DNA from 3 places in the Streptomyces sp. NPDC021212 genome. Region 3 is predicted to be linked to each of the others. Evidence: predicted binding sites of a transcription regulator. Region 3 holds the regulator's gene; each other region holds the start of a gene.

Region 1 (4,081 bases), on a different contig from region 3:
CGGACGACGGCGACACCGGTGGCCTCGTCGCCCTCCTTGCCCAGGCTGCCTTCCAGCACCTTGGCGGCGTGGACCAGCGCGGAGCCACCACCGGAGACGATGCCCTCCTCGACCGCGGCGCGGGTCGCGGAGATGGCGTCCTCCAGACGGTGCTTCTTCTCCTTGAGCTCGACCTCGGTGGCCGCGCCCACGCGGATCACGCACACGCCGCCGGCCAGCTTCGCGAGCCGCTCCTGCAGCTTCTCGCGGTCCCAGTCGGAGTCCGTGGACTCGATCTCGGCCTTGATCTGGTTGATGCGGCCGGCGACGTCGTCGCTGTTGCCGCCGCCGTCGACGATGGTGGTGTCGTCCTTGGTGACGGTCACGCGGCGGGCGGTGCCCAGCACGTCCAGACCGGCCTGGTCGAGCTTGAGGCCGACCTCCTCGGCGATGACGGTGGCACCGGTGAGGGTGGCGATGTCGCCGAGCATGGCCTTGCGGCGGTCACCGAAGCCGGGGGCCTTCACGGCGACGGCGTTGAAGGTGCCGCGGATCTTGTTGACGACGAGGGTGGACAGGGCCTCGCCCTCCACGTCCTCGGCGATGATCAGCAGCGGCTTGCTGGCGCCGGCCTGGATGACCTTCTCCAGCAGCGGCAGCAGGTCCTGGATCGAGCCGATCTTGCCCTGGTGGATCAGGATGTACGGGTCGTCGAGGACGGCCTCCATACGCTCCTGGTCGGTCACCATGTACGGCGAGAGGTAGCCCTTGTCGAAGGACATGCCCTCGGTGAAGTCCAGCTCCAGACCGAAGGTGTTGGACTCCTCGACGGTGATGACACCGTCCTTGCCGACCTTGTCCATGGCCTCGGCGATCAGCTCGCCGACCTGCTTGTCCTGGGCGGACAGTCCGGCCACGGCGGCGATGTCGGCCTTGGAGTCGATCGGGCTGGCGGTGGCCAGCAGGTCCTCGGAGACGGCCTTGACGGCGGCGTCGATGCCCTTCTTCAGGGCGGCCGGGGAGGCGCCGGCGGCCACGTTGCGCAGGCCCTCGCGGACCAGCGCCTGGGCCAGCACGGTGGCGGTGGTGGTGCCGTCACCCGCGATGTCGTTGGTCTTGGTCGCCACCTCCTTGACGAGCTGGGCGCCCAGGTTCTCGTACGGGTCCTCGACCTCGACCTCGCGGGCGATCGTGACACCGTCGTTGGTGATGGTCGGAGCACCGAACTTCTTGTCGATGACGACGTTGCGGCCGCGGGGGCCGATCGTCACCTTGACGGTGTCCGCAAGCTTGTTGACGCCGCGCTCAAGGGCGCGACGGGCGTCCTCGTCGAACTTCAGGATCTTCGCCATGGTTGCGTATGTCCTCTCATTGCGATCCTCGGCCGCCGTACGGAGGCAGCCGCCGTCGCGTCAAAAAAACGAACCGCGCCCCGACCCCGGGTATCTGTGACACGGGCACCGGGGCGCGGCTCAAAGCAAAACTTCGGTGATTACTTCTCGACGATCGCGAGAACGTCGCGAGCCGAGAGGACGAGGTACTCCTCGCCGCTGTACTTCACCTCGGTGCCGCCGTACTTGCTGTAGAGCACGACGTCGCCGACGGAGACGTCGAGCGGAAGCCGCTTGCCGTCCTCGAAACGGCCCGGGCCGACGGCCAGGACGACGCCCTCCTGGGGCTTCTCCTTGGCGGTGTCCGGGATGACCAGGCCAGAGGCCGTGGTCTGCTCGGCCTCGACGGCCTGGACCACGATGCGGTCCTCAAGCGGCTTGATGGCAACCTTGGAGCTGGCGGTCGTCACGATCCGACCTCCCCCTTCGGAGATCTCACGGGGTTAACTGTCTGAGGTGGCGACCAGGTGGATCCGTCGTCGCGGGTGCCGGACCTGCCCGTCGCTGTGTGGCTGGCACTCCGCAGTGCCGAGTGCCAGCCCTGACATTATGACGCGGTTAGCACTCCGTCAACCAGAGTGCCAAGCGAGCCGACGGCGGACCGCACGGGGCGCCCCCTTGTCCGGTCGCTCAGATGTAGTCCTCCAGCCGCGCCAGGGTGAATCCCTGCGCCTGGATCTCCCGCACCAGCTCGGTGATCATGTCGGTCATGCTGCGCCCGTCCAGCTGCTCGGGGCCGCGGAAGTGGGCGAGGATGATGTCGCCGGGCCGGAGCCCGCTGCCGGAGCGGTACGCGAGCCCCTTGGGCTCCATCTCGGCGCGCCACAGCACCGCCTTGTTCAGCCCGCACTCCGCCGCCGCCCGCAGCGTGTCCCGGTCGTACTCCCCGTACGGCGGGCGGAAGAGGTGGGGTTGGAGACCGAGGCGTTCGCGCAGGACGTCCTGCTGGCCGCAGATCTCGTGGAGCTGGGTCTCGTAGTCCTTGCCCGCCAGGCTGGGGTGGGTGAGCGTGTGGTTGCCGATCCGGTTGCCGAGTTCGCGCAGTGCCCGGAAGTAGTCGTAGTGGTCGCCGATCACCTCGTCCTCCAGGAACTGGGTGAACGGCAGACCGAGGTCCCGGGCCTGATCGACGAAGGCCGGGTCCTTCTCGATCCCGTCGTCGATCGTCAGGAAGACCACCCGATCGGGGGTGGCCACCCGCCGGATGACCGTCGCCAGCCCGGACACCGGCGGCCACACCGGCGCGAGCGCCGGCTTGACGGCGGGCGGGGGCGGCGGGGCCAGCGGGCGGTCGAGCCCCCAGCGGCGGTACCCGTCCGGCGGCGGATGCGGACCGTCCACCCGCCCGCCCGCGGGCGATGGCGTGCCGGAGCCCCGGGGGAACGGGGAGGGCGGGGCCGACCGCGTGGAACCGGCCGCCTTGCCCGTCCTGGCGCGCGACTCGGTGCCGCCGCTCCCGCACCCGGCGAGCAGGGCCGCCGCGGCGACGAAAACCAGACACCTGGAAAGACCAGCATTGATCATCATCACATAAGGGATCTTCATCTCTATTGTGCGCGGACGCGCGACACGAGGGTGCGAATGGGCTCTCCGGAGCGGGGAGAATGGGCCATGTGGACGTTGATGCCGTTGATGCCTTCGACTCACTGCTCGGCGACGAGGGGCAGGCGCTGCTCTCCGCGCTGCGGAACTACGACCCGGCGCAGGAGCTGGCCACCGCGACCCGGCTGCGCCGCGACCATCCCGCCCCCCTGGTCTCGGCGGCCCTGACGCAGGCCCAGCTGCGGCAGCGGGCGGTCGCCAAATTCGGGGCCGATGACGCCCATCGGATGTACTTCACGCCGAACGGCGTCGAGCAGTCCACCCGTACCTCCGTCGCCGCCCACCGCGCCGACCGGCTGGCCGAGTTCGGGGTGCGCGGCGTGGCCGATCTGTGCTGCGGCATCGGCGGCGACGCGATCGCGATGGCGCGGGCCGGGCTCACCGTCCTGGCCGTCGACCGCGACCCGCTGACGTGCGCGGTCGCCCGGGCCAACGCCGACGCGCTGGGCCTGTCGCGGCTGATCGAGGTGCGCTGCGCCGATGTCACCGGGGTCGACACCTCTCGTTACGACGCGGTCTTCGTGGACCCCGCCCGGCGCGGCGGCCGGGGCCGGGTCTTCGACCCCGAGGCGTACTCCCCGCCGCTGTCCTGGGCCGTCGAGGCCGCCCGTACGACCCCGCGCGCCGCGCTCAAGATCGCGCCCGGGATTCCGCACGAGGCGGTGCCGGAGGACGCGGAGGCCGAGTGGATCTCGGACCAGGGGAACGTGAAGGAGGCGGTGCTGTGGTTCGGCACCGCCCGCCCCGGCATGCGCCGCGCCACGCTGCTGCCCTCCGGCCACTCCCTGCTCGGCTCCCAGCTCCCGGACCCCGAGACCGGCCCGGTCGGCCGCTGGCTGTACGAACCGGACGGCGCCGTCATCCGCGCCCACCTCGTGGCGGACGTCGCGGCCCGGATCGGCGGCCGCCTCATCGACCCGACGATCGCCTACATCACGGCGGACGAGCTGCGCCCGACGCCGTACGCCACCGCGTACGAGATCACCGATGTGCTGCCGTTCAACCTGAAGAAGCTCAGGGCGCTGCTGCGGGAGCGCGAGGTGGGCGTCGCGACCATCAAGAAGCGCGGCTCCGCGATCGAGCCGGAGCATCTGCGCAAGAAGCTGCGG
Region 2 (4,081 bases), on a different contig from region 3:
GGCTGGCCTCGCATGAGCGTCAACGTCCGAATCCCGACCATCCTGCGTACCTACACCGGCGGCCAGGCCGAGGTCAGCGCCGAGGGCGCGACCCTCGCCGAGGTTCTGGCGGACCTGGAGAAGAACCACGCGGGCATCGCGGCCCGCGTCCTGGACGACACCGGCAAGCTGCGCCGCTTCGTGAACGTCTACGTCAACGACGATGACGTGCGGTTCGCCGAGGGCCTGGCCACGGCCACGCCGGACGGCGCCGGAGTGTCCATCATCCCCGCGGTCGCGGGTGGCTGCTGACGCTCCATCACCCCTCTCACCTCTGGAAATCGCCCCGTCCGGGAAGAAACGGACGGGGCGATTCCGTGTGTTGAATCGCGATACAGTTGCCCCGCCTCCCCAGCGGCCCCGGCGCCACCACATATGAGAACTCGTCAACTTGTGCGCAAAGTGTGTGCGCGATTTGTCGGGTTGATGCCCTATGTCCCGCCAGGTTTGCCCGAACTTCACAGGAATTCTCCACTTATTCCCGATCGGCCGCGCCCAGAATTCTCGTCCAATTGACCTGTTGCAGAGGGCGTTGGGACGGATACATTCAGCGGCGGTCGACGCGTTCCGGCGCACACCCCCCTCGACTCGGGGGGTGAGGTCTGACCCGGGTCCGCGGAGTGCGGTCCTGCGCAAGGGCCAGCAATAGGGGAGTTAGGAATGGCTCAGGGCACCGTCAAGTGGTTCAACGCGGAGAAGGGGTACGGCTTCATCGCGGTCGACGGTGGTGCGGACGTGTTCGTCCACTACAGTGCGATCCAGATGGACGGTTACCGCACCCTCGAGGAAGGCCAGCGGGTCGAGTTCGAGATCTCGCAGGGCCAGAAGGGCCCGCAGGCGGACATGGTCCGCGTGGCCGTAGGCTGACGCGCCGAACGCGAGGCAGCTGACTGAAGTCCGGAGGGCCCGTACCCCGCGAGGGGACGGGCCCTCTGGCATGTCCCGGGTCGCCCGTACCTCGCGAGGGGGTGGGCCCTCTGGCATGTCCCGGGCCCCGCCGCTCATCTCTCCCGGCGCCTCTTGACGCCCATCGGGCGCTTGCACTCTCATGGGTCGAGTGCTAATTATTGCGTTAGCACTCTGAAGGTGAGAGTGACAGAAGGATCGGGTCGGTGAGGCAAGCCGACGCCGCGCGGGGCAAGGAACCGCACGGCAGGCAGGCCGTCCGTCGCGGGCGCCAGGCGCGGTCCGGAGCAATCCACCCCGTCTTGGGAGGACCACTTCACATGGCCAAGATCATCGCGTTCGACGAGGAGGCGCGGCGCGGCCTCGAGCGCGGGATGAACCAGCTCGCCGACGCCGTCAAGGTCACCCTCGGCCCCAAGGGCCGTAACGTCGTCCTCGAGAAGAAGTGGGGCGCCCCCACGATCACCAACGATGGTGTGTCCATCGCCAAGGAGATCGAACTCGAGGACGCGTACGAGAAGATCGGCGCCGAGCTGGTCAAGGAGGTCGCGAAGAAGACGGACGACGTCGCCGGTGACGGCACGACGACCGCGACCGTCCTCGCCCAGGCGCTGGTCAAGGAGGGCCTGCGGAACGTTGCCGCGGGCGCCAACCCGATGGCCCTCAAGCGCGGCATCGAGAAGGCCGTCGAGGCCGTCTCCGCCCAGCTGCTCGAGCAGGCCAAGGACGTGGAGACCAAGGAGCAGATCGCCTCCACCGCCTCCATCTCCGCCGCCGACACCCAGATCGGCGAGCTGATCGCCGAGGCCATGGACAAGGTCGGCAAGGAAGGCGTCATCACCGTCGAGGAGTCGCAGACCTTCGGGCTCGAGCTCGAGCTCACCGAGGGCATGCGCTTCGACAAGGGCTACATCTCCCCGTACTTCGCGACGGACATGGAGCGTATGGAGGCGTCGCTCGACGACCCGTACATCCTGATCGTCAACTCGAAGATCACCAGCGTGAAGGACCTCCTCCCGCTGCTCGAGAAGGTCATGCAGTCCGGCAAGCCGCTGCTGATCATCGCCGAGGACATCGAGGGCGAGGCGCTGGCGACCCTGGTCGTCAACAAGATCCGTGGCACCTTCAAGTCCGTCGCCGTCAAGGCCCCGGGCTTCGGTGACCGCCGCAAGGCCATGCTCGGCGACATCGCCATCCTCACCGGTGGCACCGTCATCTCCGAGGAGGTCGGCCTCAAGCTGGAGAACGCGGGCATCGACCTGCTCGGCCGCGCCCGCAAGGTCACCGTCACCAAGGACGAGACCACCATCGTGGACGGCGCCGGCGACACCGACCAGGTGCAGGGCCGCGTCAACCAGATCCGCGCCGAGATCGAGTCCTCCGACTCGGACTACGACCGCGAGAAGCTCCAGGAGCGCCTGGCGAAGCTGGCCGGCGGCGTGGCCGTCATCAAGGCCGGTGCCGCGACCGAGGTCGAGCTGAAGGAGCGCAAGCACCGCATCGAGGACGCGGTGCGCAACGCCAAGGCCGCCGTCGAGGAGGGCATCGTCGCCGGTGGTGGCGTGGCCCTGCTCCAGACCGTCTCGGTCTTCGAGAAGCTGGAGCTCGAGGGCGACGAGGCCACCGGTGCCCAGGCCGTGCGCCTGGCCCTGGAGGCCCCGCTGAAGCAGATCGCCGTCAACGCCGGCCTCGAGGGCGGCGTCGTGGTGGAGAAGGTGCGCAACCTGACCCCGGGCCACGGCCTCAACGCCGCGACCGGTGAGTACATCGACCTGATCGCCGAGGGCATCATCGACCCGGCCAAGGTCACGCGCTCCGCGCTGCAGAACGCCGCGTCGATCGCCGCGCTGTTCCTCACCACCGAGGCCGTCATCGCCGACAAGCCCGAGAAGGCCGCTCCGGCGGGCGCCCCGGGCGGCATGCCGGGCGGTGACATGGACTTCTGATCGGCTTCGGCGCCCCGCGCGCCGGTCGGTCACACCGTCCACAGACGACGGCGGGGCGGCACCCTTTCTCCCAGGGGTGCCGCCCCGCCGCCGTGCTGTGTGCCGTTATGCTCCCGCCGCTTCGAGGGCCGCCCGGAGGTGTCCGTTCGCCTCGGCGAGCAGCTTCTCGGCGGTGGGCGCGTCCACGCCGCCGAGGATGGTCAGGATGGCGTTCTTGGCCTCCCAGTCGGTGGCCGTCAGCGCGCTCTCGATCCGCTCGTCCGTGGCGCCGGTCGCCAGCGAGACGATACGACGCGTGCGCGCCCGCAGCTTCTCGTTCGAGGCGCGCACGTCGACCATCAGATTCCCGAAGGTCTTGCCCAGCCGGATCATGGTGATGGTCGAGATCATGTTGAGCACGAGCTTCTGCGCCGTACCCGCCTTGAGCCGGGTGGAGCCGGTGAGCAGCTCCGGTCCGACGACGACCTCGACGCCGTGGTCGGCGGCCGCGGCGAGCGCCGAACCCGCGTTGCACGACAGCCCGACCGTGAGCGCCCCGCGGCGGCGGGCGTGCTCGACGGCGCCCACGGCGTACGGGGTGCGGCCGGAGGCCGAGACGCCCACGACCGCGTCGTCCGGGCCGATCCCGATCCGGTCCAGGTCCTCGGCGGCCACCTCCGCGCTGTCCTCCGCCCCTTCCACGGACGACATCACTGCGGTCTCCCCGCCCGCGATCAGGCCGACCACCCGGTCCGGCCGGGCGTTGAAGGTGGGCGGGCACTCGCTCGCGTCGAGCACCCCGAGCCGCCCGGCGGTGCCCGCGCCCGCGTACACCAGCCGTCCGCCGCCCGCCATGCGCGCGGCGATGCCGTCGATGGCGGCGGCGATCCGGGGGAGCTGGGCGGCGACGGCGGCGGGGACCCCGGCGTCCTCGGCGTTCATGATGCGGGCGATCTCGACGGTGTCGAGCCGGTCGATCTCGGCGAGTTCGGGGCGGAACGCCTCGGTGGTGAGGGTCTCCAGCTGGGCGCGGAGCTGTCGCTGTTGCTGCTGTTGCTGATCGGCGGCGGAAGTCATGGCGAAGCGGCTCTTTCCCTGTCTCAGCGTGATGGTGGGGGGTGGTGGTGGCGGTGCGGCGGCCTTGGCCACCCGGTCCCAGCGGTGGCGGGCCGGTCTCAGCGGTGGCGGGGGCGGGGGTCGTGCCGGTGCGC
Region 3 (4,081 bases):
AGACCAGGAACGCGGTGCCCAGCTGTCCCGCGCCCGCGCCCGCGGCCAGCACCGCGGCGATCTGCGAGCCGCGCATCAGCCCGCCCGCCGCGATGATCGGGATCTGCACGGTCTCGCGCACCAGCGCGACCAGCGACAGCAACCCGAGCGTGGCACCGGGCGCGTCGTCGGCCGGGTCGTTGCGGAAGCCGCCCTGGTGGCCGCCGGCCTCCACGCCCTGGACGCAGACGGCGGCGGCGCCCGCCCACTGGGCCGTCTCCGCCTCCACCGGCGTGGTCACGGTGACGACGGTCCGGGTGCCCACCCGGGCGAACGCGTCCAGCACGGCGCGGGTGGGACAGCCGAAGGTGAACGAGACCACCGGGACCGGGTCGTTCAGCAGGACCGCCAGCTTGGCGTCGTACGCGTCGTCGGCGCCGGCGTCCGGGTCCCCGAGCGTGGTCTGGTAGCGGGACGCCTCACCCGCGATGCGGTCGGCGTAGACCGCGACGGCGGCCGGGTCGCCGGGCGCCTGCGGCATGAACAGGTTGACGCCGAAGGGGCGGCCGGTCAGCCCGCGCAGCTGCTTGATCTCCTCGTACATCGCCTCCGGCGTCTTGTAACCGGCGGCGAGGAAGCCGAGGCCCCCGGCCTCGCAGACGGCGGCGGCGAGCTGCGGGCAGGAGGCCCCGCCCGCCATCGGAGCCTGCACGATCGGGTAGCGGGCGAGATCGGTCAGCGCGGAGGACATGGGCACATCGTGCCATGCCCCCCGCGGCGATCCGTCACCGGATCAGCGCCCACCGAAGGTGTTCACCGCGACGCCTACCGCCCGTTGAACGCGTCCTTCAGGCGCGAGAACAGCCCCTGCTGCCCGGGCTTGAATTCCCCTGTCGGCCGCTCCTCGCCGCGCAGCTTGGACAGCCGCCGCAGCAGCTCCTCCTGCTCCGGGTCGAGCTTGGTCGGGGTCGTCACCTCGACGTGCACGATGAGATCGCCACGGCCGCCGCCGCGCAGATGGGTGACGCCGCGCTGGTGCAGCGGGACCGACTGGCCGGACTGGGTGCCGGGCCGGATGTCGATCTCCTCCAGGCCGTCCAGCGTCTCCAGCGGCACCTTGGTGCCGAGGGCCGCCGCGGTCATCGGGATCGTCACCGTGCAGTGCATGTCGTCGCCGCGCCGCTGGAAGACGGGGTGCGGCACCTCGTGGATCTCCACGTACAGGTCGCCCGCCGGGCCGCCGCCCGGGCCGACCTCGCCCTCGCCCGCGAGCTGGATCCGGGTGCCGTTGTCCACACCGGCCGGGATCTTCACGGTCAGCGTGCGCCGCGAGCGGATCCGCCCGTCGCCCGCGCACTCCGGGCACGGGGTCGGCACCACGGTGCCGAAGCCCTGGCACTGCGGGCACGGCCGCGACGTCATGACCTGGCCGAGGAAGGACCGCGTCACCTGCGAGACCTCACCGCGGCCGCGGCACATGTCGCACGTCTGCGCCGAGGTGCCCGGCGCCGCGCCCTCACCGCTGCAGGTGGTGCACACCACCGCGGTGTCGACCTGGATGTCCTTGGTGGTGCCGAACGCTGCCTCGTTCAGCTCCACGTCGAGGCGGATCATGGCGTCCTGGCCGCGCCGGGTCCGGGACCGCGGGCCGCGCTGCGAGGCGGTGCCGAAGAAGGCGTCCATGATGTCGGAGAAGTTGCCGAAGCCCGCGCCGAACCCACCGGCGCCGCCGCCCGCGGCCGAACCCGACGGGTCCCCGCCCAGGTCGTAGACCTGCTTCTTCTGCGGGTCCGACAAGACCTCGTAAGCGGCGTTGATCTCCTTGAACCGCTCCTGGGTCTTCGGATCCGGGTTCACGTCCGGGTGCAGCTCGCGTGCGAGCCGGCGGAATGCCTTCTTGATCTCGTCCTGCGAGGCATCGCGCTGCACGCCCAGGACTGCGTAGTAGTCCGTCGCCACTTACGACTCCGCCAGGATCTGTCCGACGTAACGTGCCACTGCGCGTACCGCTCCCATCGTTCCGGGGTAGTCCATGCGGGTCGGTCCGACCACGCCGAGTTTGGCGACGGCTTCGTCGCCCGAACCGTAGCCGACCGCGACGACCGAGGTGGAATTCAGCCCCTCGTGAGCATTCTCATGCCCGATGCGCACGGTCATACCCGAGTCTTTGGCCTCGCCGAGCAGCTTGAGGAGGACGACCTGCTCCTCAAGTGCCTCCAGCACGGGCCGGATCGTCAGGGGGAAATCATGCACGAAACGCGTGAGGTTCGCGGTGCCGCCGATCATCAGCCGCTCTTCGGTCTCCTCGACAAGCGTTTCGAGCAATGTCGCCAGCACGGTCGAGACCGTCCCCCGGTCCTCCTGTTCGAAGGACTCCGGAAGATCCTGCACCAATTGCGGCACATCCGCGAACCGCCGCCCCACGACCCGGCTGTTGAGCCGGGCCCGCAGATCCGCCAGCGAGTCGTCACTGACCGGAGCCGGGCAGTCCACCACGCGCTGCTCGACCCGCCCGGTGTCGGTGATCAGCACCAGCATCACCCGGGCAGTGGCCAGCGGCAGCAGTTCCACGTGCCGCACCGTCGAACGGGTCAGCGACGGGTACTGCACCACCGCGACCTGCCGGGTCAGCTGCGCCAGCAGCCGGACGGTGCGCCCCACCACGTCGTCGAGATCGACGGCGCTGTCCAGGAAGTTCTGAATGGCGCGCCGCTCCGGAGCGGACAGCGGCTTCACTCCGGCCAGCCTGTCCACGAAAAGCCGGTAGCCCTTGTCCGTGGGGATGCGCCCGGCGCTGGTGTGCGGCTGGGCGATGAAGCCCTCGTCCTCCAGCGCGGCCATGTCGTTGCGCACCGTGGCCGGGGAGACTCCCAGCCGGTGCCGCTCCGTGAGCGCCTTGGAACCGACCGGCTCCTCGGTGCCCACATAGTCCTGGACAATGGCACGCAGAACTTCGAGTCTGCGTTCGCTGAGCACCCCGCGCACCTCCAGTCCAGCCGTGTCATCAGGTCGTCCGTCTGGCACTCAATGGTCACGAGTGCCAGAACCCCTCAGCCAGTGTACGGCGGGGTGCGGTGGCCACGGCAAGAGCCGCCCCCCGCCGGCGCACCGGCCACACGTCACGCTATCGCTATGGGAGCTAGCGTCTCGGTATGAAGACGTGTTGGGAAGAGGCAGGGTGGGAAGAGCTCGCGCCCGATGTCGCCCGCCGCCGGCTGCCGGACTGGGACTGCACGGTCGGCGTGATCGTCGGCCGTACGGACGTCCTCGTGGTGGACACCGGCTCGACGCTGCGCGAGGGCGCGGCGCTGCGGGCCGAGATCACCCGGCTGACCGGCCGCCGGCCGACGCGGATCGCGCTCACCCATCCGCACTTCGACCATGTCCTGGGCACGGCCGCCTTCGCGGGCTGCGAGGCGTACGGGGCCACCGGTATGGACGGCCTGCTGCGCCGCGACCGGGACGCGCTGCGCGAGGACGCGGTACGGCACGGGGTGGCCCCGGGTGCCGCCGCCGAGGCCGTCGATCACCTCGTACCGCCGCATCACGCGGTCTCCGGGGAGATCACCCTCGACCTGGGCGGGCGGTCGGTGCTGCTGGCGAATGTGGGCCCCGGGCACACCGCCCATGACCTGGCCGTTCTGGTGCCGGGGCGGCCGGAGGTGGTCTTCTGCGGCGATCTCGTCGAGGAGTCGGGCCCGCCCCAGGCCGGGACCGACGCGATCCCCGCCCGCTGGCCCGCCGCCCTCGACCGGCTGATCGCCCTCGGCGGCGAGGACGCGCGGTACGTGCCCGGCCACGGGTCGGTCGTGGACGCGGCCTTCGTACGTGACCAACGCGACGAACTGGCCGCGCGCTTCGGCGTGTCACCGTAACGGCACGTTCCTGTTGATCGGCCGCGCTATCGTCATCCGGATGCGCAGCCGACACTACGACTCGGATCTGACCCCGCCCTGGAAGCGGCAGCAGCCCGCTCCCGAGGTTCCCGCGGACGTGGACCTGGTGGTCGAGGAGGTCACCACGGGGTTCTGTGGCGCCGTGATCCGCTGTGAGAAGACCGCGCAAGGGCCGACGGTCACTCTGGAGGACCGCTTCGGCAAAC

The links. The regulator HrcA, encoded in region 3, represses chaperone genes, less so after heat shock. The targets are predictions, from matches to a motif close to TTNGCACTCNGNNNNNCNGAGTGCNAA.
Region 1: groES (co-chaperone GroES) is a predicted target of HrcA. The motif match lies at 1,929-1,955, and genes of this name have one in related genera.
Region 2: groL (chaperonin GroEL) is a predicted target of HrcA. The motif match lies at 1,077-1,103, and genes of this name have one in related genera.

The regions. Positions count from the first base shown of each region.
Region 1 covers NZ_JBIRPZ010000009.1:322,158-326,238, reverse strand. The annotation lists gene groL (chaperonin GroEL) at 1-1,331, opposite strand, end outside; gene groES (co-chaperone GroES) at 1,472-1,780, opposite strand; gene ACH4SI_RS25365 (polysaccharide deacetylase family protein) at 2,001-2,915, opposite strand; gene ACH4SI_RS25360 (methyltransferase domain-containing protein) at 2,975-4,081, shown strand, end outside.
Region 2 covers NZ_JBIRPZ010000016.1:34,328-38,408, forward strand. The annotation lists gene thrC (threonine synthase) at 1-16, shown strand, start outside; gene ACH4SI_RS34435 (MoaD/ThiS family protein) at 13-291, shown strand; gene ACH4SI_RS34440 (cold-shock protein) at 700-906, shown strand; gene groL (chaperonin GroEL) at 1,266-2,891, shown strand; gene murQ (N-acetylmuramic acid 6-phosphate etherase) at 2,997-3,947, opposite strand; gene ACH4SI_RS34455 (MurR/RpiR family transcriptional regulator) at 4,046-4,081, opposite strand, start outside.
Region 3 covers NZ_JBIRPZ010000010.1:108,813-112,893, forward strand. The annotation lists gene ACH4SI_RS26445 (nitronate monooxygenase) at 1-730, opposite strand, end outside; gene dnaJ (molecular chaperone DnaJ) at 805-1,938, opposite strand; gene hrcA (heat-inducible transcriptional repressor HrcA) at 1,939-2,955, opposite strand; gene ACH4SI_RS26460 (MBL fold metallo-hydrolase) at 3,132-3,854, shown strand; gene ACH4SI_RS26465 (DUF3097 domain-containing protein) at 3,895-4,081, shown strand, end outside.